Cytobacillus luteolus: one gene and its partner. Each later gene encodes a partner of the first gene's protein in a complex. Links are inferred from orthologs where the notes say so. Each region holds a gene or a part of one and is shown on either strand. Other genes may lie near its edges. The genes, in order: arsC and trxA.

What was found.
Region 2: the proteins of arsC (region 1) and trxA are in contact, whole or in part, in an NMR structure (PDB 2IPA), measured with the Bacillus subtilis proteins. The link is inferred for Cytobacillus luteolus from one-to-one orthologs.

The regions. Positions count from the first base shown.
Region 1 is NZ_JAGGKM010000003.1:515,759-531,823, forward strand. The notes cover bases 4,350-7,234. They hold arsC (arsenate reductase (thioredoxin)), read left to right. Parts: upstream 4,350-5,524; coding sequence 5,525-5,944; downstream 5,945-7,234. Other genes in these bases: J2Z26_RS11260 (arsenic transporter), read left to right, coding at 4,350-5,503; arsD (arsenite efflux transporter metallochaperone ArsD), read left to right, coding at 6,044-6,409; arsA (arsenical pump-driving ATPase), read left to right, coding at 6,425-7,234. Also shown: J2Z26_RS11230 (M42 family metallopeptidase), read right to left, coding at 35-1,084; J2Z26_RS11235 (hypothetical protein), read left to right, coding at 1,267-1,596; J2Z26_RS11240 (hypothetical protein), read left to right, coding at 1,593-1,814; J2Z26_RS11245 (hypothetical protein), read right to left, coding at 1,828-2,010; J2Z26_RS11250 (aminotransferase class V-fold PLP-dependent enzyme), read left to right, coding at 2,158-3,660; J2Z26_RS11255 (ArsR/SmtB family transcription factor), read left to right, coding at 3,845-4,189; more of J2Z26_RS11260, read left to right, coding at 4,205-4,349; more of arsA, read left to right, coding at 7,235-8,197; J2Z26_RS11280 (protein-tyrosine phosphatase family protein), read left to right, coding at 8,245-8,673; J2Z26_RS11285 (hypothetical protein), read left to right, coding at 8,834-9,004; J2Z26_RS11290 (hypothetical protein), read right to left, coding at 9,208-9,387; J2Z26_RS11295 (Ger(x)C family spore germination protein), read right to left, coding at 9,747-10,838; J2Z26_RS11300 (GerAB/ArcD/ProY family transporter), read right to left, coding at 10,835-11,920; J2Z26_RS11305 (spore germination protein), read right to left, coding at 11,935-13,425; J2Z26_RS11320 (ribonuclease FAU-1 family protein), read left to right, coding at 15,705-16,065. UniProt on the Bacillus subtilis protein: Catalyzes the reduction of arsenate [As(V)] to arsenite [As(III)]. In vitro, can dephosphorylate para-nitrophenyl phosphate (pNPP).
Region 2 is NZ_JAGGKM010000004.1:266,109-282,262, reverse strand. What follows is about bases 8,522-11,495. They hold trxA (thioredoxin), read left to right. Parts: upstream 8,522-9,838; coding sequence 9,839-10,153; downstream 10,154-11,495. Other genes in these bases: uvrC (excinuclease ABC subunit UvrC), read left to right, coding at 10,525-11,495; J2Z26_RS13395 (electron transfer flavoprotein subunit alpha/FixB family protein), read left to right, coding at 8,522-9,491. Also shown: DNA polymerase/3'-5' exonuclease PolX, read left to right, coding at 1-1,187; J2Z26_RS13425 (endonuclease MutS2), read left to right, coding at 1,252-3,606; J2Z26_RS13420 (DUF350 domain-containing protein), read left to right, coding at 3,656-4,063; J2Z26_RS13415 (long-chain-fatty-acid--CoA ligase), read left to right, coding at 4,328-6,013; J2Z26_RS13410 (TetR/AcrR family transcriptional regulator), read left to right, coding at 6,197-6,793; J2Z26_RS13405 (enoyl-CoA hydratase), read left to right, coding at 6,805-7,578; J2Z26_RS13400 (electron transfer flavoprotein subunit beta/FixA family protein), read left to right, coding at 7,693-8,466; more of J2Z26_RS13395, read left to right, coding at 8,514-8,521; more of uvrC, read left to right, coding at 11,496-12,297; J2Z26_RS13380 (aspartate kinase), read left to right, coding at 12,639-13,877; J2Z26_RS13375 (YslB family protein), read right to left, coding at 13,929-14,387; J2Z26_RS13370 (succinate dehydrogenase cytochrome b558 subunit), read left to right, coding at 14,797-15,405; sdhA (succinate dehydrogenase flavoprotein subunit), read left to right, coding at 15,492-16,154. UniProt on the Bacillus subtilis protein: Participates in various redox reactions through the reversible oxidation of its active center dithiol to a disulfide and catalyzes dithiol-disulfide exchange reactions.

The DNA of each region.
Region 1 (16,065 bases):
CCAAATCCAGTTCGGATTTGGTCTTTAAATTAATCTACAATACCATCTCTGATTGCACGTAGTGGAAAAGTAGTTTTGCCGTATTTTCAATCGATGACTCATGTGTACGTTCAAATGCATGTGATGAATCAATTCCTGGTCCAATTAGGCCGTGAACGATGTCGTGTCCTGAGCGGATAGCTGCAGATGCATCTGAACCGTAGTAAGGATATATATCAAGTTTGTAACCAATCTTGTTTTCCTCTGCCAATTGAACAAGTTTTTTTCTAAACTCATAATGATAGGGACCACTTGCATCTTTCACACAAATGGATACTGTGTATTCGTCAGTTGACTGACCATCCCCCATTGCCCCCATATCAACAGCTAAATATTCAACTGTTTCAGGAGTAATATTCGAGTTACCGCCATATCCGATTTCTTCATTATTTGAAATTAAGAAATGAGTTGTATATGGTAGTTCTATATTATCTTGTTTAATCTGTTTAATTAATTGAAGTAAAATTGCCACACTTGCTTTATCGTCTAAATGACGAGATTTTATGAAGCCGTTAGGCGTTGTTTGCACTCTTGGATCGAAGGAAACAAAGTCCCCAACTTCAATACCTAAAGCACGAACTTCATCTGCATTTTTAACAACTTCATCGATTCGAACTTCCATGTTATCTTGATTACGTTCTGCCTTTCCAGCATCTTTGTATACATGTACTGAGGTTTGATGCATAAGAATCGTACCTGTATATTTTTTACCTGAAGATGTTTCGATTTGGCAATATTCACCTTCAATGGAGTTATATTTAAACCCACCGATTAGATCTAACTTTAATCTTCCACTCGGCTTAATCTCTTTCACAATTGCTCCTAGAGTGTCTACGTGAGCAGTCAACATACGGTGCTGGCTGTCATCTTTCCCTGGTAAAGTAGCAATTAATCCACCTTTTCGGTTTCTCTTTGTCTCAACATTAAACTCAGATAAAAAGTTCTCAACATATGTAATTACTTCATTTGTATTTCCAGAAGGACTTGGAATTGACACTAAGCTTTTTAATAAATCAATTGTTTCTCCTGTATTTGGATAACTCAACAGTAAAACTCCTCTCAAACGATAGGTTGCTATCTTTATTTTCCAATTATATCATGTTTAGAGTAGATTTCTAGATTAGAAGTTAAATCGGTTGGATATTAAAGGAAATTGAGTGTGTTAAAACGAATACAACTATATATAAACAAATGAGTAAAAGCAGAGCTTACAGTAAGGAGATACCTATGAAAACAATCACTCTATGTGGGTCTACTAGGTTTAAAGAGCAATTTGAACAAGCTAATGCATATCTCACTCTTAAAGGGAATGTCGTAATCAGTTTAGGTTTTTTTGAGAAAAGTGTGGGTGTAGTAATAACAGATGAGCAGGCTGAACTGTTTGCAAAAATACATTTGAAAAAAATTGATATGTCAGATGAAATTTTTGTGATTGATGTTGATGGTTATATTGGAGAAAGTACAAGAAGTGAGATTGATTATGCAATGAAGAAAGGTAAATCAGTGAATTACTTTTCTGATAGTGAACTTGTAAAAAGAGATGAGAGCCTAAAATGAGTAAATTTATAGACCGAGCAGATAAAGTTATGCAATCAAAAGCTTTTAAAATGAGTTTAAAGAGTGTTCTATATCTATGTATTCTTTTAGTGGGTCTTGTATTGTTTATGGTGGGGAGTTTTCTATATAAGGTTTACATAATAGATTATCGGTTTGATGATGGAGAACTGATGCCACCTAATGAAGCTTCAATAACAGTTGAAAGATTTTATATTTAGAGATAGGGGAGCATCACTTTTGCTCCCAATTTTTATACCTGTCATAACAATCCCGGATCGCTCTTTCGAATTCAAGGACAGTTGGTTCATCTTTTTTGTCAGTGAAACCAGGTAGATTTGAAACGAACATGAATTTTGCATTTCCAATTTTAAATTCCTTCATAATATCCCCTTTACCAGATTCATCAACTTTCATAATTCTTCTACTATCATTAACCCAAATCAAAAAGAACTATACATTCATAACACATGAGACAACATTTTTATGAAATAAGTCCCCTCAACTTTAGCCTTTTCCTACATATATTACAGAAGAAACCCTTTATAAGAGGTGACATCAAAAATGCTAAAGGCCAGGATAGGGAGTAACAATTATGAAATGTATGGGGAACTAGAAACCTATTTTCAACAATTTCGTAATGGGATTATTGGAAACAATCAGGAATTTGTCTCTCCGTATGGTCTGAAAAAAATTATCTATGCTGATTGGATGGCAAGTGGACGATTATATAAACCAATTGAGGATAAAATTTGTAATGAGTTTGGTCCGTTTATGGCCAATACACATACCGATTCAAATTTGACAGGGGCTTTTATGACCGAGGCTTATGAGGAAGCAAAAAGAGTCATCAAAGCACATGTAAATGCCAATCATGATGATTGTCTCATTTTCGCAGGAGCTGGCATGACGGCTGCCATTAATAAACTTCAAAGAATTATAGGATTAAAGATTCCAGAGCAATTAAGAGATAAAATAAAACTAGATGAACAGGATAAGCCCATTATTTTTGTTTCACACATGGAACATCATTCAAACCACACTTCTTGGTTAGAAACAATTGGTGAAGTCTGTGTTGTTGAGCCTGATTCAGAGGGAAATGTTTGTCCAGAAAAATTGAATCACCTTCTACTTAAATATAACGATCGCAAAATGAAAATTGGCTCTTTTTCAGCTTGCTCGAATGTAACAGGTATTGAAACACCCTACTATGAACTAGCTAAGGTAATGCATAAGCATGGAGGGTATTGTTTTGTTGATTTTGCAGCTTCGGCCCCTTATGTGAAAATAAATATGCATCCTGAGAATGAGGTGGAATCATTAGATGCAATATTCTTTTCACCTCATAAATTCTTAGGTGGTCCTGGTACTAGTGGTGTAGTAGTTTTTAATTCAAAATTGTATTCAACTAAAGTACCAGACCATCCTGGTGGTGGAACAGTTTCATGGACGAATCCTTGGGGAATGAAGCAGTATATTACGGATATTGAAAAACGTGAGGATGGTGGGACACCAGGTATTCTTCAGGCAATTAGGATTGCTTTATGTATCAGATTAAAAGAACAAATGGGTGAAGAGAAAATACTCCAGCGGGAACATGAACTCGTTTCATTGCTGTTAAAGGAACTAAACCGTATTCCTGGCCTTCTAGTGTTAGAGGCTAATAAAACAAATCGTTTAGGAATTGTATCGTTCTGTGTTGAAAATCTACATTATAACTTGGTTGTTAAGCTCCTTAATGACAGATATGGTTTCCAGGTTAGAGGTGGGTGTTCCTGTGCGGGGACATATGGACACTATCTATTTTCAATTACTAAGGAAGACTCAAAAAAGATTACCGACCTCGTTGATCTAGGTGATCAATCAACTAAGCCTGGGTGGGTAAGGTTTTCTATTCATCCAACTATGACAAATGAAGAGATTTACCTCTTTATTACTGCAATAAGGGATATTGTAAGGAATGCTGAGACATGGAAAAAAGATTATGTCTATAATTCAACAACAAATGATTTTTACTATATAGACCAAGAGAAGGTAGATACAAGAGGATTATTTAGAGTAAATTGATTAAATAATTGCGTTACTGGTAACCAGTAATGCTTTTTTATTTTTAGCACACAATAAATAGGGATTATTAATTCTTTACATAAAATTTACGCAAAAAAGATTGAAATGAATATATAAGTAAACTATTATATAAGTAAATTGTTATATGTTGATATTATATTCTCTGGCTAGAGGAGGTGTTTTCGTGGAAGACTCAACACTTGAAGTAGAAAAGGCTGCAACAATCTTAAAATTATTAGGTGATAAAACACGTTTAACGATGGTGAAAATTTTGGATTCACATGATTGTTGTGTTTGTGAGTTTGTAGAAATCTTTAAAACGAGCCAACCTGCAATCAGTCAACATGTTCGTAAGCTAAAGGATGCAGGAGTTGTTCGTGAAACGCGAAGAGGACAATGGATCATCTATTCGTTAAATAAAGAAAGCGAGCTTTATCCGTTTGTTCAAAATCTACTAGATCATCTCCCTAATCAGGATTACAGGTTAGAGGAGCTAGCAGAACAGGGATTACGCATCTCGTGTGATTAATAAGGGGGATATGAAGTGACATCGGTAATCGTAGCATCATTGATTTTTTTAGCAACACTTGTCTTAGTTATATGGCAACCTAAAGGTTTATCAATCGGATGGTCTGCCTGTGGAGGAGCTATTCTTGCTTTACTAGTAGGGGTCGTTGATTTTAAAGATGTTATTGACGTAACATCCATCGTCTGGAATGCAACTTTAGCATTTATCGCAATTATTATAATATCGCTTATTCTTGATGAAATTGGGTTCTTTGAATGGTCTGCTCTTCATATGGCTAGAGCAGCAAAAGGAAATGGCGTTCGCATGTTTGTGTACGTAGCCATTTTAGGTTCACTTGTAGCCGCCTTTTTCGCAAATGATGGTGCAGCTCTAATCCTGACACCAATTGTTTTAGCGATGGTTAGGAATTTAAAGTTTGAAGAAAAAATGGTATTTCCATTTATTATCGCTAGTGGTTTTATTGCAGATACAACGTCTTTACCGTTAGTAGTTAGTAATCTTGTTAATATAGTTTCAGCTGACTTTTTCGGAATCGGATTTGTTGAATTTGCTTCAAGAATGATTATTCCTAACTTCTTCTCATTAGGAGCGAGTATTTTGGTTTTATATCTATACTTCCGAAATAACCTTCCAAAACAGTATGATTTGTCACACCTTAAGAAACCAGTAGAGGCCATTCGTGATGAAAAGATGTTCCGTCTTTCTTGGTATGTTCTAGGTATTTTACTTGTTGGTTATTTCGCTAGTGAATTTATTGGAGTACCGGTATCTATTGTGGCAGGTATTGTCGCTATTTTCTTTTTGATGATGGCAAGAAAAAGTACTGCAGTTAATACACAAACCGTTATTAAAGGAGCACCATGGGCGATTGTATTTTTCTCGATTGGTATGTATGTTGTCGTTTATGGATTAAGGAATGTTGGGTTAACGAATATTCTAACAGATCTTATTCAAGTAACGGCTGACCAAGGATTATTTGCTGCCACAATTGGTATGGGTTTTATTGCGGCAATCCTTTCATCTGTTATGAATAACATGCCAACCGTAATGATCGATGCTTTAGCCATTGCAGATACAAATACAACTGGTGTTGTTAGAGAAGCACTTATCTATGCAAATGTCATTGGTTCTGATTTAGGGCCAAAGATCACACCAATCGGTTCACTTGCAACCTTACTGTGGCTACATGTTTTATCTCTTAAAGGGGTAAAGATATCATGGGGTACCTATTTTAAAGTAGGAATTATTCTAACCATCCCAACTTTGTTTATTACACTAGTTGGTCTATACATTTGGTTACTGATAATTCATTAAACAATAAAGGAGAATTTAACCATGTCTAAAAAAACAATCTACTTTCTATGTACAGGAAATTCATGCAGAAGCCAAATGGCTGAGGGATGGGCAAAAAAACACTTAGGTGATGAGTGGGAAGTGAAAAGTGCGGGTCTTGAGGCACATGGATTAAATCCAAATGCCGTAAAAGCAATGAATGAGGCTGGAATTGATATTTCAAATCAAACATCAGACACGATTGATCCTGAAATTTTAAATAAAGCTGACCTAGTTGTTACATTATGTGGTCACGCAGCAGACCACTGCCCAGTAACACCCCCACATGTAAAACGTGTTCATTGGGGATTTGATGACCCAGCAAAAGCAGAAGGAACAGAAGAAGAAAAGTGGGCATTCTTTGAGCGTGTTCGTGATGAAATCGGAGACCGTATTAAACGTTTTGGTGAAACTGGCGAGTAAGAAAAAATTAAGTAGCCAAGAGTTAAATTACTCTTGGCTTAAACTTTGATAAATATATAGGTTAATACTTATATTGATATCTTTAGGAGGTTATACCAATTGATTAAAGTTGAGATCTTCGACCCAGCATTATGTTGTCCGACTGGTGTCTGTGGTCCCAGTGTGGATCCTGAATTAACAAGAGTAGCAACTGCTATCTTTTTATTAGAAAAAAAAGAGTTAGATATCAAACGATATAATTTAGGAACTGAACCTGGTATGTTTGTTGAAAATAATGAAGTTAATAAGGTTCTTCATGAAAAAGGTCCAGATTCACTTCCATTAACCCTTGTTGATGGTAAGGTCGTTAAAATTGGCTCTTACCCTACGAACGAAGAGTTTGCCCAGTTGTTTGGTGTAACTACTGATGAACTAAAGGCAAAACCTAAGGTTGGTCTGAAAATTGACCTTAGCCCATCGAAATAGAAAGAAGTGAGAATCATGTTCCAATCTTTCGATATAGAAAAAGTTAATAAAACAAAATTTTTATTTTTCACCGGAAAAGGTGGGGTAGGAAAAACTTCGACGGCTTGTGCGACAGCTGTATCTTTAGCTGATGAAGGGAAAAAGGTGCTGCTTGTTAGTACAGATCCTGCCTCTAATCTCCAGGACGTGTTAGAAGTTAGGTTAACGAATACTCCATTGGCAATTCCAAATGAACCGAATTTATATGCTTGTAACCTAGACCCAGAAGAAGCAGCAAGAGCTTACCGAGAGCGCGTTATTGGACCATATCGTGGAAAGCTCCCAGATGGAGTTGTAGCAACAATGGAAGAACAATTGTCAGGGGCATGTACGGTAGAAATTGCAGCATTTGATGAATTTACAAACTTGTTAGCTGATTCTACTGTTGTAGATGCATATGAACATATCATCTTTGATACGGCTCCTACAGGTCATACCCTACGATTATTACAGTTACCTTCAGCTTGGAGTGGATTTTTGGATGAAAGTACACATGGTGCCTCTTGCCTTGGTCCACTTTCTGGGTTATCTGAAAAAAAAGAGATATATTCTTTTACAATGAAGGTACTCTCTGACTCAACCAAAACGACATTGTTCTTGGTTGCAAGACCGGATGAATCATCATTACTAGAAGCGAGTCGGGCATCAAGAGAATTAAAAGAAATAGGAATTGTAAACCAATCCTTGATTATTAATGGATTAATGGAAACCTATATACCAGAAGATAACGTTTCCTCATCATTTTATAATCGTCAACAGAATGCAATAAAGCAAATGCCAAGTGATTTACAACAAGTTTCCACCTACTCGTTGCCATTTGTTTCGTATTCTTTAACCGGTGTTGAGAACCTGCGTAATTTATTTAAGAATTATTCTTTGCCAGCTACTCAAGTAGAGGTTGAAAGACAAACAATTAGTCTACCTGGTTTAAATAAAGTGATTAACAACTTTTCTCTTAACGAAACGAGAGTTATCTTTACGATGGGGAAGGGTGGAGTCGGAAAGACGACAATGGCGTCTGCTATTGCAGTAGGATTAGTGGAAAAAGGTCATAAAGTCCACTTAACAACAACAGACCCAGCAGCACATCTAGAATTTGTTTTTAAAGAAAGTGAAATGAATGAAAATTTAATCATCAGTCGTATTGATCCGAAAGAAGAAGTTGAGGCTTACAAAAAAGAAGTATTATCTAAGGTAAGTAATGAGCTTGATGATGATGCAATGGCTTATATTCAAGAAGATTTAAACTCACCTTGTACTGAAGAAATTGCAGTTTTTCGCGCTTTTGCTGAGGTTGTTGCAAAATCAGAAGATGAAATCGTTGTAATTGATACTGCTCCGACCGGACACACATTGCTCCTTTTAGATGCAGCTCAGTCTTATCATAAAGAATTGGCTCGGTCTACTGGTGAGGTTCCAGAGAGTGTAAAAACATTGCTACCTCGATTAAGAAATCCAAAAGAAACGAGCGTCGTGATTGTAACACTGGCAGAAGCAACACCCGTTTTAGAAGCTAGTCGTTTACAGGAAGATCTCAAGCGAGCAGAAATTGTTCCAAAATGGTGGGTAATAAATCAAAGTCTTTACGCGACAGAAACAATTGACCCAGTTTTAAAGGGGAGAGCACTGGCTGAAGTAGATTGGATTCAAAAGGTAACAAATGAATATTCCAATGATTGTGCTATTGTTCCTTTAATCAGTCATGAAAGCCCTGGATTTGAACAGATTAAAAGATTACTTAATTATTGAACAAGATGTGAAGTAGAGTAAATTGTCAGGAAGGTGGAATAAAAACGATGACTACAAAGAACTATCACGAATTAATTAAAGACCGTATTTATTTTGGTGGAGCAGATGATGTGAAGGACATGATGGCGAACGAAAAAGCTGATGTTATTTTCGACTTGCGCGCAGAGTCACATGAGAACCAATCAGGGTATGACCGTGTCCATAGTCCGATTGTTGATGATGCCGCAAATCAAGACGAATCAATTAAAAAGTCGATTGAACATGTGGTAAACGCTTATAATGAAGGGAAAAAGGTCTATTTTCATTGCGGTGGTGGAAGCGGCCGTGCAGGCACGGTTGCAGTTGGTACACTAATGACATTAGGTAAAGCACACACAATAGATGAAGCAGAAGAAATGGCTAAGTCAATCCGTCCAAAAGTAAATGTGAAGCCTGAAATGAAACAAGCATTACTACGATTATTCCCTAGTAATTAAAAGGGAAAATGAAGTAAAATAATTAAGTAAAACAGTTAAAAAGGAGAAATCTATGAATATAACAGATCAGGCTCGTGATGTATTAAAGAATATGCTACAACATCACGACGCCAAAAACTTACGTGTCTATTTTGCAGGCTTTGGCTGAGGAAAGCCACAAGTGGGACTGGCTCTGGATGAGCCGGAGGAAAATGATAAAGTTCTTACCATCAATGAAATTTTGGTAGCAATAGATTCTAACATTGAATCTTATACGGATAATCTTGTTTTAGATTTTGATCAAGAATCCAATGGACTTGTTTTAGTAGGAAACGAATCAGACTGTTGTTAAAACAAAAATGGTGATATACCTGCTTAATAGAGGTGTATCTTCATTTATATTAGAAAAGAAGAGGCATAACATGTTTGTCATATAAAATATGGTTATGCCTTTTATGTGTTTTCTTTTTTAAAATTCGGGTTCTAGATACTATTTTTGTATGGCGCGTTTTTAGGAGAGATAGATAAAAATAAACGCCAAATAATGGCGTTTATTTAGTCGTTTCGTCTGTTATCATTATCTGTTGCATTTGAAATAGCCTCTGCAGTTGCGTCTACAGCATTCATTGCGGCATCCTCCGTAACTTCTAATCCTCGATGAATAGAATGGAATGCAGCCCCAGCTTTGTCTTTAATGTTTTCTGAAACATTTTGATTATTATCTCGATTAGCCATTTTACAATCACCTCCTGAGCAGCCTTATGTTATGTAAAAGAGGAAGAAGTTATTCTCCATGATTTAGAAAATAAACTATACCTACAACTGTTTGTGGTCTCACTTTTCTTAACCCTATGTTATAGCTAAAAGTTGTTGGATTTAGAGGGCTTTGTGAAGAATTTCACTTAAAGTAACGGGAAGGTTAGTTGAATAAATAAGTGATCATTTCTTAGTACACAGTTGAAATTTACTACGCAATAAATCCTTTTTGATTTGAGGTCCTTATTAAGTACTTTACTTAAATGGATCGGTAAGTTTATGAAGGATATCACAAATAGCAGTATAACAGCACACTGCTATTTGCAAGGGGTGAACCTCTATTCAGTGATACCCGTTTCAATAATTTTAACATCTACCTTCAAATTAATTTGAGTATTTGGATACTGCTCATTCCATTTTTCAGAATCAAAACTTCTTACTTGCGCTTCATATTTAGCACCAAGTCCCAACGGATCAACATTTAGTTCACGAAACTGCTTAATTAGATCTGTACCTTCATCTTTCAAATGTTTTTCTAAATTTTTTTCTATTTCTTTTTTGTCGTTTGACAACGTTTCTCCATTGGAGGAAGAATATTCGATGACCCTTGCTTTTATGTTTAATTGGATAGTAATTGTTGGTTCTCCATTTTTCATTTCTACATCATAGATGGGACGGGAACGGATAACTTCAATCGCCAGATTATCATTATTTTCAAGTGTTGTTTGATGGATTCCCTTTTGACGTTTTTCTACCATACTACAGAATATAAAGGTACTGTGCTTCGAAACTTGGAAAACTAGTTTGTCATTCTTCATAATTCCGACGCTAGGAATTATGACGACTTCATCTCCATTTACCTCTATAATAGGCAAATATGGATCGATTCCTTCCTGATGATATTGATACATAAATGTATTAATATCAGTCCTTGGGAGTGTTCCGTTTTTGATATTCTGTTCTATCATTTCCTGTAGGTGAAGAGCTATATTGTCAACTTCCTTAAATTTTCTATCAAGTACCTCACTCGTATCTCCATCTACTATTGCCAATTGAGCGATTCTCCCGACGGATGGATCACGGTTATAGGTGTCAAGTACTGTAAATATTCCTTTCTCTGAAAATGTTTTACTGAAAAGCATTACACGGATTTGACCACTCATAATTTGGTATCGTGTTTTACGGTTGGCTTTATCTCTTGTATCTTTACTTGAATCTCCTGTTGCTGTAATGGTTTTGGTAGACGGTGGCTCATTTCTGCCTTTATAAATAGGAAACATAAAGTGGCTTTTAATCTCTTGTTCTTCCGTAAGATCATATCCAGCTCCTTGGATTATATCTATCTCATTAATCACTTTTGAGGGAATAAGAGCCTCACAACCGGTTAAGAAAACCAGGAGAAGAAGGAAGAATTGCCTGAATTGTTTCATGATATCTTTCTCCTTTTCCAAATCATAACAATGGCGGATAACAAGGGAATGTACACATAGACTAGAACAATATGAAGGTAACTTACATATTTTTTGAAAGATACACTCAGCTCACTTCCGTATAAAAGTTGACTCCCTATAACAAAAAGAATAATCCAGAGTAGCAGAGGATATTTTTGTTTGACTCCAAACAAAAGTTTACATCCTCTGCTAGAGCACCAGAGCAATAGTGAGAGAAGTGATAGTATGACAAGCATGTATATGCAAATATAGACATATTCAAACCGTTCCAGAAACGGATATTGTATTAATTTTGTAATGGTAAGTTCTGGCCATTTCTGGAGTTTCAACTGTGATTCACTGAAAAATAAAAAACAGGCAATTGCTGACCACGTATAAAGTAAAGTAGTGACAATTATAGCGTAGTGTGCATATTTTTGAGACGGTTTATTTTTCTTGATAAACGGATAGATCATTAAAATCACCTCAAATCCCGCCATCGTATAGATGGTTCCGTTTATTCCCATAAGGATTTCAAGAAGCGAGTGATCCATTACAGGAAGTAAATTGTCCAGGTGATAGTATTTGCTAGGGGATGAAAAGGCTGTCACTTGACTGAATAAAGGGAAGACGGTTGAAAAGAAACAAATCCCAACCACAGCCCTAAATCCACCGGACACGATGTAATATACAAGGCCCATAATGAGAAGTGATAAAATCCAAGCAGGAAGAGTTGGAAACATCCAAACCTGAACAATTTCAATATATGATTGCAAGACAGAAAAACCTAGAGTCCCATAATATATGACAAACAGAAAACTGATTCCATTTCCAGTTAATTTACCGAAAATGATACGGTTAACATGGAGGAGGTCCCCGTCCAGTGTAGTCATCAGTTTATACATAGTAAACATGATGATTTGAACTATGCCCCCTGCTAGAAGAACACTTATCCAACCATCGTAGCCTGCATATTTTGCAAGATCACGTTGAAAACTTAAAATTCCTACTCCGACCTGAGAAGAAATAATGATGAAAAATACAAAATATGGTGATACTTGATAGTTCTTAGGAATGGACACAGTAACCCTACTTTCTATTCATCGAAGTCAGTTGTCCGTTTGTTTTTAGAAACACGACGGGTTGTTTTATTCTTTTTCTTTGGTTTCAGTAAAGTAGGATTTTCTTTCTGTTTAGAAAAGGGAAGACGAATCCACATATCCTGAATATTAGTTTTTCGAAACGGATATAACCCACTGAACGGATTCCCCGCAGAAGATAATCGAACCACATGAATCAGAGTAAACAAGAACCCGATAAACACTCCTAGTACACCAAGTAACTGAGCCAAAAATAGAAGTGGAAATTTGATAAGTCGAACACTGTTTCCTGTCTTATATATAGGTGTAACAAAGTTAGCAACCGTACCAAGGCTTACGATTATTAACAGGATATTACTTGTTAATCCGGCTTCCACAATTGCCTGGCCAATTACAATTCCTCCAATAATTCCGAGAGTCTGCGCTACTTTGAACGGTAAATGCATCCCTGCTTCTCTTATTGATTCAATCAACAGTTCCAGCATCAAGGCTTCGATAAAAGGGCTAAACGGTACTGTAATCCGGGAAGAAGCCAGGGCTGAAAATAACTCAGAAGGTATTAGTTCGTAATGATAGGTCAACACAGCGACATACATAGGTGAAAGCAAAATCGAAAAGAAAAAGGCAAAAAACCGAAGAAGTCTGAAAAAACTAGACACCATCCACGGATAACTGTAATCTTCGATTGAGATAAACGACTCTAGTAACGTAATAGGTAGAATGATTACATCAGGGGATCCATCAACAACTATTGAAACCTTTCCTTCTGTTAATCCTCCGACCACTCGGTCACATCTTTCCGTAACAATAGATTGTGGAAATAGGGAGTTGGAATTGTCATCAATCATTGCTGCTATGTATGAACTATCCAATATTTGGTCGTATTCAATATTGCTTATCCTGTACAAAATGTCGTTTACAAATTCACTGTTTGCAATATTCTCCATATACAAAACAGCCACTTTCGTTTTTGTAAATGCCCCAACATTCACTTCCTTAACTAATAGTTCTTGAACTGGGAGACGTTTCCTAATAAGATTCACGTTCGTATCCAACTCTTCAATAAACCCTACCTGTGGACCAAGTACAGACGGCTCTTTGAGTGGGGGGCCAACTGTACGGAATTCTGTTTCAGGAATGTTTACAAGGAGACATGGTTTATCTTGTTTTTGTTTGCGAATGGCAACATGGCCAGTGAGAATTTTATCTATAATTTCTTGGTCATCTTCCGTTAATACAATATCCTGGATCGGTATACTAGCGACTAATTGATTAAGAGGTAAGTTAGCATCCAAATACGGAAGAACATCTCGATGCAATATTTCCGATTTAATTAATGTCCGATAGTATGAAATCCAAAAAGGTTGGGATGAATCAAGAGACGTATGATAATCAACATAGTCATTTGATTTTGCGAGGTTTTGATACCAGGTGTTATGATTATCAGAGGGTATGTGATCTGTTAACTTTGTATCATTCATTTGCATAACTTATGTCCTCAATCTGTTTTTTTTTATTTTGCTAAAAAATTTGAAATATCATTCATGAAATGGTCAAAATGGATAAATTCAACAGTTTTATTAAAAGAGGTAAGTACCTGAAGATACATCCATTGATAAAGTTTAAATAATTTATAATGATTCTTTAAATAAGGGGCTGTGTACGATGACAACTTCAAAAACTTTAAGAACTTGCGACAAGGGGCAACGATTCTATAAAAGTAGCAATTGTCTAAGCTGCCCGACTTGTGAGAAAGAATGTAAACCTGACAGTGGTTTTCTTTCACGACTTAGAACACCAGCATGACGTGCGTTAGAAAACAGTGGAATTACAACATTGGAGCAACTATCTACATTTACAGAAAAAGAGATTTCGCAATTACACGGAATATGACCAAAATCTTTATCTAAACTTAGGGTTGCTTTGGAGGAAGAGGGTTTATCTTTCGAAACTAAACATCCATAATTATTCGGATAATTGTTAAAATATTGGGATAAGGATTATTATTCAAAAATTGAAAAGAGCGATTATTGAATATGCGAATGGTTAGCTGCGGCTGATTCTTTTGCTTTTATAGGGTGTTTAGCAGAACATGAGTAGGTTCCAAAGGATGGCAACCGACTCATGAATTTTACTAAACGATGTAAATGCGGTTTTACAAGACAATCTTCGGTGGAATGTAAAGAATTCTTTGCTTGTCAAGTGCAATTTGTAATTTTTATATCTTTTTTACCTTGTGTTTATCAAAGTAGTCTTCACCTAAGTCTACATATATTTCTTTTCTTGTTAAGAGATAATAACAGATTCACAATATGGCATGAGAAACTACTATTGCGGCTCGTTTAGTTCCCTTACGGGCTGCGGTATGTCGATATAATGCCCCAAGATAGTTTTTTGAACCTCTCACAGAATGAGCTGCTTCTTGTAAGGCAGACTTTAAATATTTATTCCCCTTCTTTGTCTTAGAAGACTTTCTTTTGCCAGCACTTTCGTTCTGTCCAGGAACCAAACCTGCCCATGAACACATATGAGAAGCACTTGGAAATTGATTTTTTACATCAGTACCAATCTCGGCTAGAATCTGTTGAGCCATTCTTGTAGCTACGCCCGGAATCGAATCTAATCGCTCAACGTCATCTTGATATGCATTCATTCTTTCTTCAATTTCTTTATCAAGGTTCTCAATTTGATCATTTAGAAAATCCATGTGAGCTAGAATCGTTTTAAGCATCATTCTCTGATGTTGGCTAATATAGCCACATAATGCTAATTCTAGGTCGTCTTTTTTTCTTTTTTAATGTATTTCGAGCTAAGTTTGCGAGCTTTACAGGATCATCCTCACCGTTGGCAATTGCCCTAAGCATTGCCATAGAGGAAACACCTTTGATTTGTGATACAACTGAGCCAAGTTATTAGCTCCTTCTAAGACTTTTTGAATTCGATTTTGTTGCCTAGCTCGTTCTTGAATGATACTTCGACGGTATCTTACTAATTCACGTAATTCTCTTTTGTTTCGGTCAGGGATATAGCTGGCTGTTATTAATCCATGATGAAGAAGTTTCGCAATCCACTCAGCATCGTTTACATCTGTTTTTCGCCCAGGAACAGCCTTGATGTGTTGAGCATTTATTACTAAAAATTCAATTCCCTCACTTTCTAGTAGATTTACAATTGGCTTCCAGTATACGCTTGTGCTCTACATTGCGACATGAGAACAATTGTGTTCTTTAATCCAATCTAATAGTTTCAAAAAGAACACCGTTTTTGTTTGAAAAAGTTTTAATCTCCTTTCCTTCTGGTGTAAGAATACATGCAGTGATAGAATCTTTGTGAACGTCCATACCACATGCTCGTTCAATGATTACATCCATTGTAAACATCCTTTCTACGACAGATTATGGAGGCTGGTGCAACAACCAGAACAGGATTAATCTACTATGAGTGCTTCCCGCAAGGGAGCAACATTCAGTGGTGCACCGTGGTCGAAGGAGTCAGACTAAAGGATGGGCTCTAACGCACCATAGTTTATCGACCTTCCTCTCCCAGCCGTAGAACAAGTATTGACGGGTTTAGTACATTTTCATTCTCTGTGGTGCAGCGCCGATTTTTGCGCTGCATGGGCGGCTAAAGGGTGCATTTATTGAACAAACTTTGTATCAGAAAATGCTGATCCCTTTCAATTTTTGTATGGTTGTTTAGTTTAATAGAAACGACTATTTAAATTTAGTAAGATGGCATAATTAGGAGAAAAGTTTGGGGGATAAGGATGTTAAAACGTAAGTATGGAGACCTTTCAGAATGGAAACGGGTTATTAAAAGGAAATATTCACAGTCGTATTTAGATACTAAAGAATTCAAGGGCTATATATCTTTACTGAATACAATAGAAGTAACAGAACCATTATCGGCAAGCTATGGAGAAACAAAAGTATGTATTGTGGATAATGGTTATATGTGGCTTCAACAGTTCCCTATAGAGAAAAACCATTCAGTAACTACGATGTTTGATGCTAGAGGAGAAATAGTTCAATGGTATATTGATATATGCTTTCGTAATGGAATAGAAAATGCTATTCCCTGGATGGACGATTTATTTTTAGATATTGTTCTTTTACCGTCTGGAGAGT
Region 2 (16,154 bases), on another replicon or contig:
AATTTTCTAGAGCTGGAAGTATTAGAAGAATGAAAGAAACGGTAAAGGATTTAGATTTTATCATTTCAACCACTGAACCTGAATCTGTTCGTGAACAGTTATTAAAGTTAAACAGGCTTACTTCAGTTATTGCAAGTGGTGATACAAAGGTTTCGGTTCAATTACATTATCATTATGATGTGTCAGTTGACTTTAGGCTGGTTAAACCTCAGGAGTTTAGTACTACTCTCCATCACTTTACAGGGAGCAAGGATCATAATGTACGTATGCGACAGCTTGCAAAGGAACGAGGAGAAAAAATTAGCGAATATGGTGTTGAGTCGCTAGAAACAGGTAAAATAACAACGTTTAACTCAGAAGAAGAATTCTATAACCATTTTGGCTTACCATTTATTCCACCAGAAGTTAGGGAAGACGGTTCTGAGGTGGAACTTTATACAAAAGAAATAGAGTTATTAAAACTAGATGACATTAAGGGTGACCTTCACATGCACTCAACATGGAGTGATGGGGCATTTACTATCGAGGAAATGGCAGAGGCTTGTAGAAAAAAGGGATATCGCTATATTGCCATTACAGATCATTCACAATTTTTAAGAGTAGCTAATGGGCTAACAGCCGAACGGTTAATAGAACAGAGGAAAGAAATAGACAGACTGAATGCCAAGTATGATGATTTTAAAATCTTGGCAGGAGTAGAAATGGATATACTACCAGATGGAACACTCGATTATGATAATTCTGTTTTAGAAGGTATGGATATTGTTATTGCATCCATTCATTCTAGTTTTTCTCAACCAAGAGAAAAAATAATGGAAAGATTACTTGCGGCATTAACAAATGTCCATGTTGATTTTATTGCTCATCCAACTGGTAGGCTAGTCGGTAAAAGACCGGGCTATGATGTTGACATTGATCTACTATTACAAATAGCAAAAGAAACAAATACAGCCATTGAATTAAATGCAAATCCTAACCGGTTGGACCTCTGTGCTGAGCATATAAGAAAAGCACAAGAGTTAGGGGTAAAAATCGTCATTAATACAGATGCTCATAATGTAGCGATGCTTGAGGATATGCCAATTGGAGTTGCGACTGCTAGAAAAGGTTGGATTCAAAAAGAAAGTGTTATAAATACGTGGGAATACGATGAGTTGATCAACTTTTTACAAACTAGAAAGATGTAATCTATTTTTAGAAGATACGATCAATCACACCCTTAACTATTAGATCAAAACGGGGGTTAAATTTATGCAACAACGCGTTTTAAAAGTATTAGAATTTGAGAAGGTGAAAGAACAGCTGATGAAGCATGCCTCTTCTTCACTAGGGAAGCAGAGGGCTCAAACTATTGTACCTTCAACTGATTTCGAGGAAGTTGTTCTGTTACAGGAGCAAACAGATGAGGCCGTTAAGGTATTAAGATTAAAAGGAAATGTTCCACTTGGAGGGATAAGTGATATACGTCCGAGTGTTAAGAGAGCAAAAATCGGTAGTATGCTTGGCTCTTTAGAATTACTAGATATAGCCGGCACAATCTATGGAGGAAGACAACTAAAGAAATTCATCCTTACGATGGTTGAAGATGGGGTAGAACTACCAATACTAGAGAGTTATGTTGAAAGAATCCTCCCATTAATGGAATTAGAACAGTCCATTAAACATTGTATTGATGACAATGGGCATGTGATGGATGGAGCAAGTGATAAACTCAGGTCAATTCGAGTTCAGCTTAGAAGTAGTGAATCAAGAATCCGTGAAAAATTAGAAAATATCGTACGATCATCCTCTGCTCAAAAAACATTGTCGGATGCCATTATAACAATAAGAAATGATCGCTACGTTATTCCAGTAAAGCAGGAGTACCGGGGAACATATGGTGGTATTGTTCATGACCAATCTTCTTCAGGTGCAACTTTATTTATAGAACCTCAATCTGTTGTTGACCTGAATAATACGCTACAGGAAGCACGTGTTCAAGAGAAGCTTGAAATTGAGAAAATCCTTTTTGAACTTACGGGTGAAGTGGCTGAAGTTGCCGATAGCTTACTTGAAAATGTAAATATTCTAGCAGACCTAGACTTTATGTTTGCAAAGGCTGGCTATAGCCAAAAAATTAGAGCATCTAAACCAACAATGAATAATGATGGTCATATCCGAGTTTTTAAAGCACGTCATCCATTGATTAACCCAGATGAAGTTGTTCCAAATGATATAGAACTAGGTAGAGACTATACATCAATTGTTATCACCGGTCCAAATACGGGTGGAAAAACAGTTACATTAAAGACCTTAGGTTTGTTTACTTTGATGGCACAATCTGGTCTGCAGATACCTGCCTTAGATGGTTCTGAACTTGCAGTATTTGAAAATGTTTACGCTGATATTGGGGATGAACAATCAATTGAGCAAAGCTTAAGTACCTTTTCATCTCATATGGTGAATATAGTGGATATATTAAATAAGGTAGATTCCAACAGTTTAGTATTATTCGATGAGTTAGGTGCTGGAACCGATCCACAGGAAGGTGCTGCACTTGCTATCTCAATCTTAGATGAAGTCTACAACAGAGGTGCAAGAGTAATTGCAACAACACATTATCCTGAATTGAAAGCATATGGGTATAATCGTGAAGGAGTTATAAATGCTAGTGTTGAATTTGATATAGAGACTCTAAGTCCAACTTACAAATTATTAATTGGAGTACCAGGAAGAAGTAATGCGTTTGAAATCTCAAAAAGACTTGGGCTCAAAGAGGATGTCATAACTAGAGCAAAAGAACATGTTAGCACTGAAAGCAATACGGTAGAAAATATGATAGCCTCACTTGAAAAAAGTAAGAGAGAAGCAGAAGCAGAATTAACAGAGGCCGAGACAATTCGGAAAGATGCCCAAACTCTGCATAATGAACTTCAGAAACAAATTCAAGAATTCAATGATAAACGTGACAAGCTTTTTGATAAGGCTCAAGACAAGGCACATGAAACAATTAATAAAGCAAAACAAGAAGCAGAAGAGATTATAAAAGAGTTACGTAAAATGCGAACTGATCAACATGCTTTTGTTAAAGAGCATGAGCTAATTGAAGCGAAGAGACGATTGGAAGAAGCATCCCCAAATTTAAGCAAGAAAAAACAAGTCAGTACAGCAAAAGTGAAACAAGATTTTCAAGTTGGAGATGAAGTGAAAGTAATTAGCTTCAACCAAAAAGGGCATCTGTTAGAAAAAGTTGGTTCAAAAGATTGGCAAGTTCAAATGGGTATCATGAAAATGAAGGTAAACGAGGCTGATTTGGAATATGTTAGCAGACCAAAGCCAGTAGAAACTAAACCTCTTGCTACTGTAAAGGGAAAAGATTATCACGTTAGTTTAGAACTTGATCTAAGAGGAGAAAGATTTGAAAATGCGCTAGTACGAGTTGAAAAGTATATTGATGATGCTCTTCTAGCCGGTTATCCAAGAGTGTCAATTATACATGGAAAAGGTACTGGAGCTCTCAGGCAAGGAGTACAAGAATACTTGAAGAACCACCGATCTGTGAAGTCGATTCGATTTGGTGAGCCAGGAGAAGGTGGAAGTGGTGTTACAGTCGTCACTTTTAAGTAGATAGAGAATGTAGAGGTAATCCTATAATTTAATTAGGGAGATTATACTTATGAATGAATTTTGGGAGAATGAGCTAGTTTCAACAGCTGCACACTATAGTGTCGTTATCTTGTGTATTTTCGTTTCCTTGGCGATTTTCGAACTTGTAACGAAATATCGTAATTGGGAAGAAATACAAAGAGGGAATTTGGCAGTTGCTATGGCTACAGGCGGAAAAATTTTTGGTTTGGCAAATATTTTTAGATATTCTATTAATAATCATGATTCTCTATTAACAATGGTGGGTTGGGGATTCTTTGGGTTTATACTATTATTGTTGGGGTACTTTATTTTTGAATTTCTAACTCCTAAATTTAAAATTGACGAAGAAATTGCACGTGATAATCGGGCTGTTGGTTTTATATCACTAACCATTTCAGTTGGTTTATCATTCGTCATCGGTGCAGGTATAGGGTAAGGTGAAACTAGATGGAAACATTAGCAAAAGTACTTTTAGGTCTATGCGGCCTCTTTATATTGATAGGAATAATATATATGACGTTCTTTGCATAACAATCAGTAAAAGGCATTCAATTTTGGATGCCTTTTATTATTTAAATTTAAACATTTATTTAAACTCCAATTGTCACAATATTGCGTATGTACTATAATGGAGAAAATGGTTAGAATATTCAAAACGTAATTGTTTTGGATATAAAATATATTAAGGAGGGGAAATAAGATGGAACAACGTAAACCATGGTTAAAGCAATACCCAAAAGAGATACCACATTCACTTGATTATGGTAATAAGTCTTTACAATCCTATTTGAAGGATGTAACAAAGGAGTACCCAAACAAAAAAGCAATACACTTTCTAGGTAAGGAATTGACGTATGCTGAACTTTACGAGAGTTCGCTTAAATTTGCAAACTATCTAAAGAAAATTGGGCTTGAGAAAGGTGATAGAGTTGCAATCATGCTTCCGAATTGCCCACAAGGTGTAATCGCTTACTATGGTACATTATTTGCAGGTGGAGTAGTTGTTCAGACAAACCCACTTTATATGGAACGCGAAATAGAATATCAAATGAACGATTCTGGCTCTAAAATAATCATTACACTCGATATTCTATATCCAAGAGTTTCAAAAGTGAAAGCGCAAACATGCCTTGAACATATTATCGTGACTGGGATTAAAGATTTTTTACCTTTTCCAAAGAACATGATTTACCCATTTATTCAGAAAAAACAATATGGGATTGTTGTAAAGGTAGAACATCAAGGGGAAAATCATTTACTTACAGAAATCTTAAAGTCGAGTGAAGCAAAAGAAATCGAATTAGACATTAATCCAGAAGAAGATATTGCTTTATTGCAATATACAGGTGGTACGACCGGCTTTCCAAAGGGTGTAATGCTAACACACAGAAATCTTGTAGCTAATACTTTAATGTGTACAACTTGGATGTATAATTGCAAAAGAGGGGAAGAGTCTGTTCTAGGAATATTACCATTTTTCCATGTGTATGGCATGACAACTGTTATGAATCTTTCAATCATGCAGGCTTATAAGATGGTATTATTACCAAAATTTGACGCAACAGACACCTTAAAGACCATTCAGAAATTCAAACCAACCTTATTTCCTGGTGCACCGACTATCTATATCGCATTACTAAATCATCCTGACATTAAAAAATATGATTTATCCTCAGTTCAAGCGTGCATAAGTGGTTCTGCACCCCTTCCGGTTGAAGTGCAAGAGCAGTTTGAAGAGGTAACAGGTGGTAAAGTAGTTGAAGGTTATGGTTTATCTGAAGCGTCACCGGTGACACATTCGAATTTCCTTTGGGGGAAAAGAGTAAGTGGGAGTATTGGATTACCATGGCCCGATACAGATGCTAAAATCATTGATATGCAAACTGGCGAGGAAGCAGAAGTCAAGCAAATTGGTGAAGTTATCATTCGTGGTCCACAGGTAATGAAAGGGTATTGGAATAGACCAGAAGAAACTGAAGCAACACTCAAAGACGGTTGGCTATTAACTGGAGATTTAGGTTATATGGATGAGGACGGATACTTCTATATTGTTGATCGCAAAAAAGATATGATTATCGCAGGTGGATATAATATTTATCCTCGTGAGATTGAAGAAGTACTATATGAGCATGATAAAGTTCAAGAGGTTGTTGTTGCAGGTATCCCGGATCCTTACCGAGGAGAAACTGTAAAAGCGTATGTAGTAGCTAAAGAGGGTAAAACAATAACTGAGGCTGAATTAGATGAATATGCCAGAAAACACTTGGCTGCATATAAGGTGCCTAGAAAATACGAATTCCGAAAAGAACTTCCAAAGACTGCGGTAGGGAAAATATTGAGAAGAGCTTTAGTGGATGAAGAGAAGGATAAAATCAAGCAGGCTTAATGTTAAAGGTTATCAATATACTTTGCAATAGACGGTTCACCAATGTTAGACACATCATGCAAAGAGCCATGATAACAGAGCGTGGCTCTTCTTAGCTAACACAAACTTGACAGCAGTTAATTAAGGCCTTATTATAAAAATATGAATGACGATTCATTCATTTTATGAAAGGAAGTAACATAGTTGAAACGAACGAAGCCAAAATTCAAACAAATTATAGATGCAGCAGTAGTCGTAATTGCCGAGAACGGCTACCATCAAGCACAAGTTTCAAAGATTGCAAAACAAGCAGGAGTAGCTGATGGGACAATTTACCTCTACTTTAAAAACAAAGAAGATATTCTCGTTTCCTTGTTCCAAGAAAAGATGGGCAATTTTATCGAGAAAATTGAAGAAGAAATTGCAGGAAAACAGACTGCTGCAGAGAAATTGTTAATGTTGGTGGAAAAACACTTTTCCTTATTAGCTGCTGATCATGATTTAGCGATTGTTACCCAACTAGAATTACGTCAATCTAATAAAGAACTTAGACTTCGAATAAATGAAGTTCTAAAAGGTTACTTGAAGGTCGTTGATCAAATCATTATTCAGGGTAAAGAAAATGGCGAGTTCAGGGCTGATTTAGACGTTCGACTAGCAAGGCAGATGGTTTTCGGTACTATAGACGAGACTGTCACCACTTGGGTTATGAATGAACAAAAATATGATCTCTTAAAGTTAACAGGACAAGTACACCAACTATTGATCTACGGATGTGGATTCTTCAAGCCTAATAGTTAGGGGGAAAGCAAATGGCATTACTAAGTACAACAATTGAGGAAAGAATTGCCACAATTACAATTAATCATCCACCTGCAAATGCTTTATCATCTTTAGTCCTAAAGGAGCTATCGGGAGTACTTGATGGTCTTGAGACTAATGAAGAAGTTAGAGTAATTGTTTTAAAAGGAGAGGGCAGATTCTTCTCTGCAGGTGCAGATATTAAAGAATTTACGACTGTTTCAAATGGAGAAGAGTTCTCAAAGCTGTCTACATACGGGCAGGATCTATTTGAAAGAATGGAAAACTTCACCAAACCAATCATTGCTAGCATTCATGGAGCTGCACTAGGTGGTGGCTTAGAATTAGCAATGGGTTGTCACTTTAGAATTGTAAGTGAAACTGCAAAGTTAGGTCTTCCAGAACTTCAATTAGGATTAATCCCTGGTTTTGCTGGAACAGCTAGACTACCAAAGTTTATTGGTGTGTCTAAAGCAGCTGAAATGCTTTGGACAAGTGACCCTATTAGTGGAAAGGAAGCTGTTCAGTTTGGATTAGCAAACCATGCATTTCCAGAGGAGAGCTTAGTAGAAGAAACATACAAAATTGCTAAAAAGATTGCTGCGAAAAGCCCAATCTCCATTGCTGCTACCATCGAGTTATTAAATATTGCTAAGACAAAACAATACCATGCGGGTGTTGCAAGAGAGGCTGAGTTATTCGGTCAAGTCTTTACATCAGAGGATGGCCAAGAAGGTATCCAAGCTTTTATTGAAAAGCGTCAACCTCAATTCAAAGGAAAATAAAGATTATTTTAAACTATTTTTCTATTCAATATTCAGAAATTATAGTAAAATAGTTATATAAGGTTTTAGAATTATTAAAACTTATAAGCTTTTAATTTTGTAGGAGGGGAAACAATGAACATCTTTGTTATTATGAAAAGAACATTTGACACAGAAGAGAAGATTGTAGTTAAAAACGGTCAAATTAGTGAAGATGGTGCCGAATTTATAATTAACCCTTATGATGAATATGCCATTGAAGAAGCGATTCAAGTTAGAGACGCAAACGGTGGCGAGGTAACTGTTGTAACTGTTGGTACAGAGGATGCTGAGAAAGAACTTCGTACTGCTTTAGCAATGGGTGCTGATAAAGCAGTTCTTATCAATACAGAAGATGATGTAGAAGCAGGAGATCAGTTTACAACTGCTAAAATCATTTCTGAATTCTTAAAAGATAAAGAAGTTGACCTAATCTTAGGTGGTAATGTAGCAATTGATGGTGGGTCTGGACAAGTTGGACCACGTGTTGCAGAATTACTAGATATTCCATATGTTACAACAATTACTAAATTAGAAATCAATGGAAAGAATGTTACTGTTACTCGTGATGTTGAAGGAGACTCTGAAGTAATTGAAACAACACTACCATTATTAGTAACTGCACAACAAGGATTAAATGAGCCTCGTTATCCTTCTCTACCTGGGATTATGAAAGCTAAGAAAAAGCCTCTAGAAGAATTAGAACTAGATGACTTAGATTTAGAAGAAGATGATGTAGAAGCAAAAACAAAAACTATTGAAATCTATTTACCACCTAAAAAAGAAGCTGGTAAAGTTCTTCAAGGTGAATTAGCTGACCAAGTTAAAGAACTGGTTTCATTACTTCATACTGAAGCAAAAGTAGTGTAAGAGACTTATAAATATATCACTCTACTAAAATTAGGGGGTAAAATAAAATGGCAAGAAAAGTGTTAGTATTAGCTGAAGCACGTGATAACTCATTACGTAATGTTTCATTTGAAACGATTTCTGCAGGTAAAACAGTTGCTGAAGGTGGAGAAGTTGTAGCTGTCTTACTAGGAGACGGTGTTAGCTCATTAGCTACTGAATTATTTCACTACGGTGCAGATAAAGTAGTAACAGTTGAAGACGAAAAATTGAAAACGTATACACCTGATGGATATGCTCAAGCTTTATTAGCTGTTATTGATGCTGAAAGTCCAGAAGGATTAGTGATTGGACACACTGCATTAGGAAAAGACTTAGCTCCTAAAATTGCTGGTAAGCTAAATTCTGGATTAATTTCTGATGCAACAGATGTTGAGGCAACAGGCGGTAATCTTGTGTTTACAAGACCAATCTACTCAGGTAAAGCATTTGAGAAGAAAATTATTACTGATGGATTAATCTTTGCTACAATCCGTCCAAATAACATTGCTCCTTTAGCAAAAGACGAGTCACGTACAGGTGAAGTGTCTTCATTATCAGTTGATATTAAAGACTTACGTACAATTGTAAAGGAAGTAGTGAGAAAAGCATCTGAAGGTGTTGACTTGTCAGAGGCAAAGGTTGTTATTGCTGGTGGTCGTGGAGTGAAAAGCGAAGATGGATTTGAACCATTAAAAGAACTAGCTAATGTTCTTGGTGGAGCAATTGGTGCTTCTCGTGGAGCTTGTGACGCTGAATACTGTGATTATTCACTACAAATCGGCCAAACAGGTAAAGTAGTTACACCAGACCTATATATTGCTTGCGGTATCTCAGGTGCAATTCAACATTTAGCTGGTATGTCTAACTCTAAAGTTATCGTAGCTATCAATAAAGACCCAGAAGCAAACATCTTCAAAGTAGCTGATTACGGAATCGTTGGAGACTTATTTGAAGTTGTACCACTTCTTACAGAAGAGTTTAAAAAACTGAAAGTACATTCTTAACATAAAGAGGCAGCCAAGTGGTTGCCTTTTATTTATGAATATAGGCTACTTGATTTGGAGGCTCACGGACCGCCCGCGGAAAGCGAGTGCCTTCAGCTGAAATCAACGGGTTAGTGTAACTAATAAACAAATATAATGCTTTAAATTAGGGTATTTTACTTACATAGATTTAACCGTCCTAGCATATATTACGTACGAAGCAAATAATTAGCATCTAAAACTTCCAGGTGATATACTGTGTTTAGCTACTCAGAATAACGGTAAATTATTCTGGAGGTGTTAGTTACTTAGGTATTCACATGCTAGGTTAACTACAATATATAAACGTTTTAAAGGAGGAAAAAAATATGGCAATTTCAAATGTAACAGATCAAAATTTCAATACGGAAACTAGCGAAGGTCTAGTTCTTGCAGATTTCTGGGCTCCATGGTGTGGACCTTGTAAAATGATTGCTCCTGTATTAGAAGAATTAGACTCAGAAATGGGTGAAAAAGTTAAAATCGTGAAAATCGATGTTGACGAAAATCAAGAGACTGCAGGGAAATTCGGAGTTATGAGTATCCCAACATTACTAGTTATGAAAAACGGCGAAGTTGTAGATAAGGTTGTTGGATTCCAACCTAAAGATGCACTTGCTGAATTACTAAACAAACACGCATAATCCAACAACAGCCTATATAATTAGGCTGTTTTTTTTGTATTTCTTAGGAAATATTGTCGAAAGCTATTTTTTAGGTAAGTCTTTGTTGTAACAAAAAAAAATTAAAACTAATGTTGAGAGTTAGGTTATTCGCTAGAATCCACGAGACTCCTGCGGGAGTAGGACGTCAACGGGAGACCCCACAGGTGCGTAGCGCCGGGAGGCCCCCGGACTGCCCGCGGAAAGCGAGTGGATTCTAGCGAATAACTCCCTGTTACCTTTTTTTTTGGTATAAAAGACAATTACTTTATTTTACAAGTCCTAGTGTACACAAATCATGATACAATAAGTGTTAGTTAAATTCTCAACATTGTGTAATGGAGTGGTTGCAAATGCATGATCACCTAAAAGAAAAACTTTCCGTACTTCCAGATCAACCAGGCTGCTATTTAATGAAGGATAAAAATGGGACGATTATCTATGTAGGGAAAGCAAAAATATTAAAAAATAGAGTTCGATCTTATTTTACTGGTTCTCATGACGGTAAGACGCTACGCTTAGTTCAAGAGATTGTTGATTTTGAATATATTGTAACACCTTCAAACATAGATGCATTAGTACTAGAAATGAACTTAATTAAAAAATATGACCCAAAATATAATGTGATGTTAAAGGATGATAAAAGTTATCCTTTTATTAAGATTACCGCTGAAAGACATCCAAGATTACTCATAACCCGTAATGTGAAAAAAGATAAAGGGAAATACTTTGGCCCTTATCCAAATGCACAGGCGGCTAGTGAAACGAAAAAGCTATTAGACCGAATCTATCCGCTTAGAAAATGTTCTACTTTGCCTGATAAAGTATGTCTTTATTATCATATTGGTCAGTGCTTAGCACCTTGTATCCAGTCGGTTTCAGAAGAGCAAAATAAACAGTTGGTGGATGAGATTTCCAAGTTTTTAAATGGTGGTTACAAGGAAATTAAAACTAACTTAACTGAGAAAATGATTAATGCTTCTGAAAACCTTGACTTTGAAAGAGCAAAAGAATATCGAGATCAAATAGCGCATATTGAAACAACAATGGAAAGACAAAAGATGACGATGACTGACTTTGTAGATCGCGATGTATTCGGTTTTTCTTATGACAAAGGCTGGATGTGTGTACAAGTCTTTTTTATTAGGCAAGGGAAATTAATAGAGCGTGAAGTTTCTTTATTCCCATTTTATGATGAGCCTGAGGAAGATTTCCTAACATTTTTAGGGCAATTTTACTCGCAAAATAATCATTTTAAACCCAAAGAAATTCTATTACCTAAGACGGTAGACAAGGAAATGGTAGAAAAACTTTTAGAAGTAAGTGTGTTTCAGCCTAGTAAGGGGCAGAAGAAGGATTTAATAGATTTAGCAACTAAAAATGCTTTTATTGCGATAAAAGAGAAATTCTCCCTAATTGAAAGAGATGAAGAGAGAACGATTAAGGCAGTTGAACAGTTAGGTATCCACTTAGGAATTGCTACACCTCATCGGATTGAGGCTTTTGATAATTCTAATATACAAGGAACAGATCCTGTTTCTGCGATGATTGTGTTTATAGATGGCAAGCCTGAGAAAAAAGAGTATCGAAAGTATAAAATTAAGTCCGTAATCGGTCCAGATGATTATGAATCGATGCGAGAAGTCGTTAGAAGGCGATATTCAAGAGTACTAAAGGAACAACTACCACTACCTGATTTAATTATTATTGATGGTGGTAAAGGTCATTTAGCGGCAGTTAGGGATGTATTAGAGAATGAGCTAGGATTAGAGGTTCCGACAGCAGGGCTTGCTAAGGATGAAAGACATAGAACTTCAGAGTTATTATTGGGAGAGACTGCTGAAATTATCCAGCTACCACGAAATAGTCAAGAGTTTTATCTATTACAGCGAATTCAAGATGAAGTTCATCGATTTGCAATAACTTTTCATCGTCAAATTAGAGGGAAGTCTGCATTTCAATCTGTTCTGGATGATATACCTGGTGTGGGAGAAAAAAGAAAGAAAGCACTTCTTAAACATTTTGGCTCGATAAAAAAACTACGTTCAGCAACTATAGAAGAAATTGTAGAGGCTAAAATACCTCGCCAAACTGCGGAGATAATCTATGAGAAATTAAGAAATTAATTCTTGTATTTTTACATCCAATTCTGATATAATTACAACTAATTTGATATTCATACACTTCAGAAACTGAAGTGAAGATAGAGGTGCGTGCTTTATAAGTAGGCAGTGGGAGGAGAATGAGCTCTGTAAATCACTGTTTGAAAGGGAAGCTCGCCGAAGTGATAAAACGCTCATTTTGTTTTTTCGCTGGTTTTGCATTTAATAGATGTAAGACTGTCAAGATTTACTCTTGGAGGGCTATCTCACGAAGTGACACGTAATTATCGTTATCACTGCAATGAGATGTTAGTCTCATTGCTTTTTTGCGTTTTAGAGAACTTAATGAAGAGGATGATAAAATAATGGGAATCATTGTACAAAAATTTGGTGGTACATCGGTTGGTTCAATTGAGCGTATTCAGAACGTTGCAAATCGAGTTGTTCATGAGGTAGACAAAGGTAATAAAGTGGTTGTTGTCGTTTCTGCTATGGGAAAATCAACAGATGAACTTGTGTCTTTAGCGAAGCAAATTAGTAAAAATCCTAGCAAGCGTGAAATGGATATGCTTCTTTCAACAGGAGAACAAGTTACCATTTCATTATTAACATTAGCATTACAAGAAAAAGGATATGATTCAATATCATTTACAGGATGGCAAGCTGGCATTGAGACTGAAGCGATACATAGCAATGCACGTATCGTAAATATAGATACAAAGAAATTAAACGAAAGTTTAAATAAAGGACAAATTGTTGTGGTTGCTGGATTCCAAGGAATTACAGTAGATGGTGCTATTACTACACTTGGGAGAGGTGGATCTGATACAACAGCAGTTGCTTTGGCTGCCGCATTAAAAGCTGATAAGTGTGATATATATACTGATGTAACTGGAGTCTTTACTACTGATCCACGCTATATAAAAACTGCAAGAAAATTACAGTCTGTCTCCTATGATGAAATGTTGGAACTAGCTAATTTAGGTGCAGGCGTACTTCACCCCAGAGCAGTTGAATTTGCCAAAAATTACTTAATGCCTTTAGAGGTTAGATCAAGCATGGAGTTAGAAAATGGGACAATCATCGAGGAGGAAGTTTCAATGGAAAAAAACTTAATTGTTAGAGGCATTGCATTTGAAGACCAAGTAACAAGGGTAACAGTCTGTGGATTACCTAATGAACTACAGACATTATCTAAAATCTTTACAACATTAGCACAGAATGGCTTAAATGTGGATATTATCATTCAAAGTACAACCAATGATAATACAACATCTATTTCTTTCTCAGTTAAAACAGCTGATTTAGAGGATACTCTTCATGTATTAAATAGTAACCGTGAGGAGCTTAAGTTTACTGAAATTCAGCATGAAAGTGGATTGGCCAAGGTCTCTATTGTTGGCTCAGGAATGATTTCCAACCCCGGAGTAGCAGCCGAAATGTTTCAAGTGCTAGCAAATCACGAAATTCAAGTGAAAATGGTAAGTACATCTGAAATCAAAGTATCGACCGTAGTTGAGCAGGTGAACATGGTCAAGGCAGTAGATGCCCTACATGAGGCATTTAGTTTATCAGTTTCTGACAAATCAGAGGTTACAATTTAGATAATGAAAAAAGGTGCGACACAAACTGTGTAGCACCTTTTCCATTAACCATTAAATATGTTTAATGATGTCCTTTTTGTCAGTTTTTACTGTGAAAATGACCTTTAAGGCCCTGTTTTTCTGTTGTTCATATGCTTCAGATAATTGACCTTTTTGGTGTTCAATTTGTTGAGCCAAAAAGCCTGATTCGAGTTGGAAAGTGGAAGGTTCTTTACTAGAGAGACGATTCGAAACGAGATCACCTGTTAAATGGAACTCGAGTTCTTCTTTCTTATCCTTATCGAGTGTCAATTGTCCCCAACCAGCTTTACTGAAAAAATCAACAATCATCTCTATTGAGTCTAAAGGATACTTCCTAGCTAAATTTTTACCAGCCCAATATAATAGCTGAGGAGTATCTTTGCCGAGTAGATCAGGTATTAAAACTTCTCTTAATAATTCATAACCGAAGCTTGGTACTTGTTTTTCATCAAAAAATGATTTATTTACATCTAAGATAGTATTTCTCACACGATTCCCCTCTTTCTCTAAATTATTATATAACAAGAAGGTGGATTAAAAACATGAATTTTTTTGTCGAATAAATACTGATTATGATTCTAAATTAATTATTTGATATTAGTTGTAAGTAATTGGTAATAGCGGTAATTGAATTGTTTTAATTTGAACAATTTGTGTACAGGATTCCTTGACGCTACTTCTGTATGAGAGTAAAATGTATTTGTTACATTATATTGATAAAGAAATATCTACAATAGCATTGTCAATTATTGTCTCATCTCTGAAGAGTTGGGCGAATTTTGACATCTATTGCAAGGGTTTTCATTTTATCAATTAATAATATAAGTGAATGTATGCTTAACAGCAGCAACAAAGAGTTCCATAAAGATATGGTGCTAAAATTTAAGGGGGTAAATTAATGGGAGGAAATCGTGAGTTTTTTTATCGTCGACTCCATTCACTTCTAGGTGTTGTTCCAGTTGGAATATTCTTAATTCAACACTTAATTGTGAATCATTTTGCGACAAAGGGAGTAGAGGCATTTAACAATGCTGCTCATTTTATGGAAAGTCTTCCTTTTCGTTATGTATTAGAGGCTGTAATTATCTTTATTCCAATTATCTTCCATGCTGTTTATGGACTTTACATTGCGTTTACAGCTAAAAACAATGTTAGCAATTATAGTTTTTTCCGAAACCAAATGTTCTTATTACAACGTGTAACAGGTATTATTACACTTATCTTTATCGTTTGGCATGTTTGGGAAACTCGTATTGCAGCTGCATTAGGTGCTGAAGTTAACTTTCAAATGATGGAAAACATCCTAGCTAATCCTTTCATGCTAGTATTCTACATTGTGGGTGTTGTTTCTACAATCTTCCATTTTGCGAACGGCTTGTGGTCATTCTGTGTAAGCTGGGGAATTACAGTTTCTCCACGTTCTCAATTAATTTCTACTTATGTAACACTTGGTATTTTCGTAGCACTATCTTTCGTAGGATTACGTGCGATTTTTGCATTTGTATAAACTAAAAAACTATAATTTAAGTTTATTAGAATAAATGATTTAAGCTCGTTATTGCATATGTAATAACTTTTGAGGGGTGAGTTACTATGGGTAAAGGAAGAATTATCGTAGTCGGCGGTGGTTTAGCTGGCTTAATGGCAACGATTAAAGCTGCTGAAGCAGGAGTACAAGTAGATTTATTTTCACTTGTTCCGGTAAAACGTTCTCACTCTGTTTGTGCACAAGGTGGGATTAATGGAGCTGTAAATACGAAGGGTGAAGGAGATTCTCCGTGGGAACACTTTGATGATACAGTTTACGGTGGAGATTTCTTAGCAAACCAACCACCTGTAAAAGCTATGACTGAGGCGGCTCCTGGAATTATTCATTTATTAGACCGTATGGGTGTAATGTTTAACAGAACTCCAGAAGGACTACTTGATTTCCGTCGTTTTGGAGGTACTCAGCATCACCGTACAGCATTTGCTGGTGCAACAACAGGTCAACAATTACTTTATGCTTTGGATGAGCAAGTTCGTCGTTATGAAGTGGCAGGACTAGTTACAAAGTATGAAGGATGGGAATTTTTAGGTGCTATTATTGATGATGAGGGTGTTTGTCGAGGTATTACAGGTCAGGACTTAACAACAATGGAAATTAAGGCTTTCGCTGCTGATGCTGTAATTATGGCAACAGGCGGACCTGGGATTATTTTCGGTAAATCAACTAACTCAGTTATTAATACTGGTTCTGCTGCATCTATCGTATAT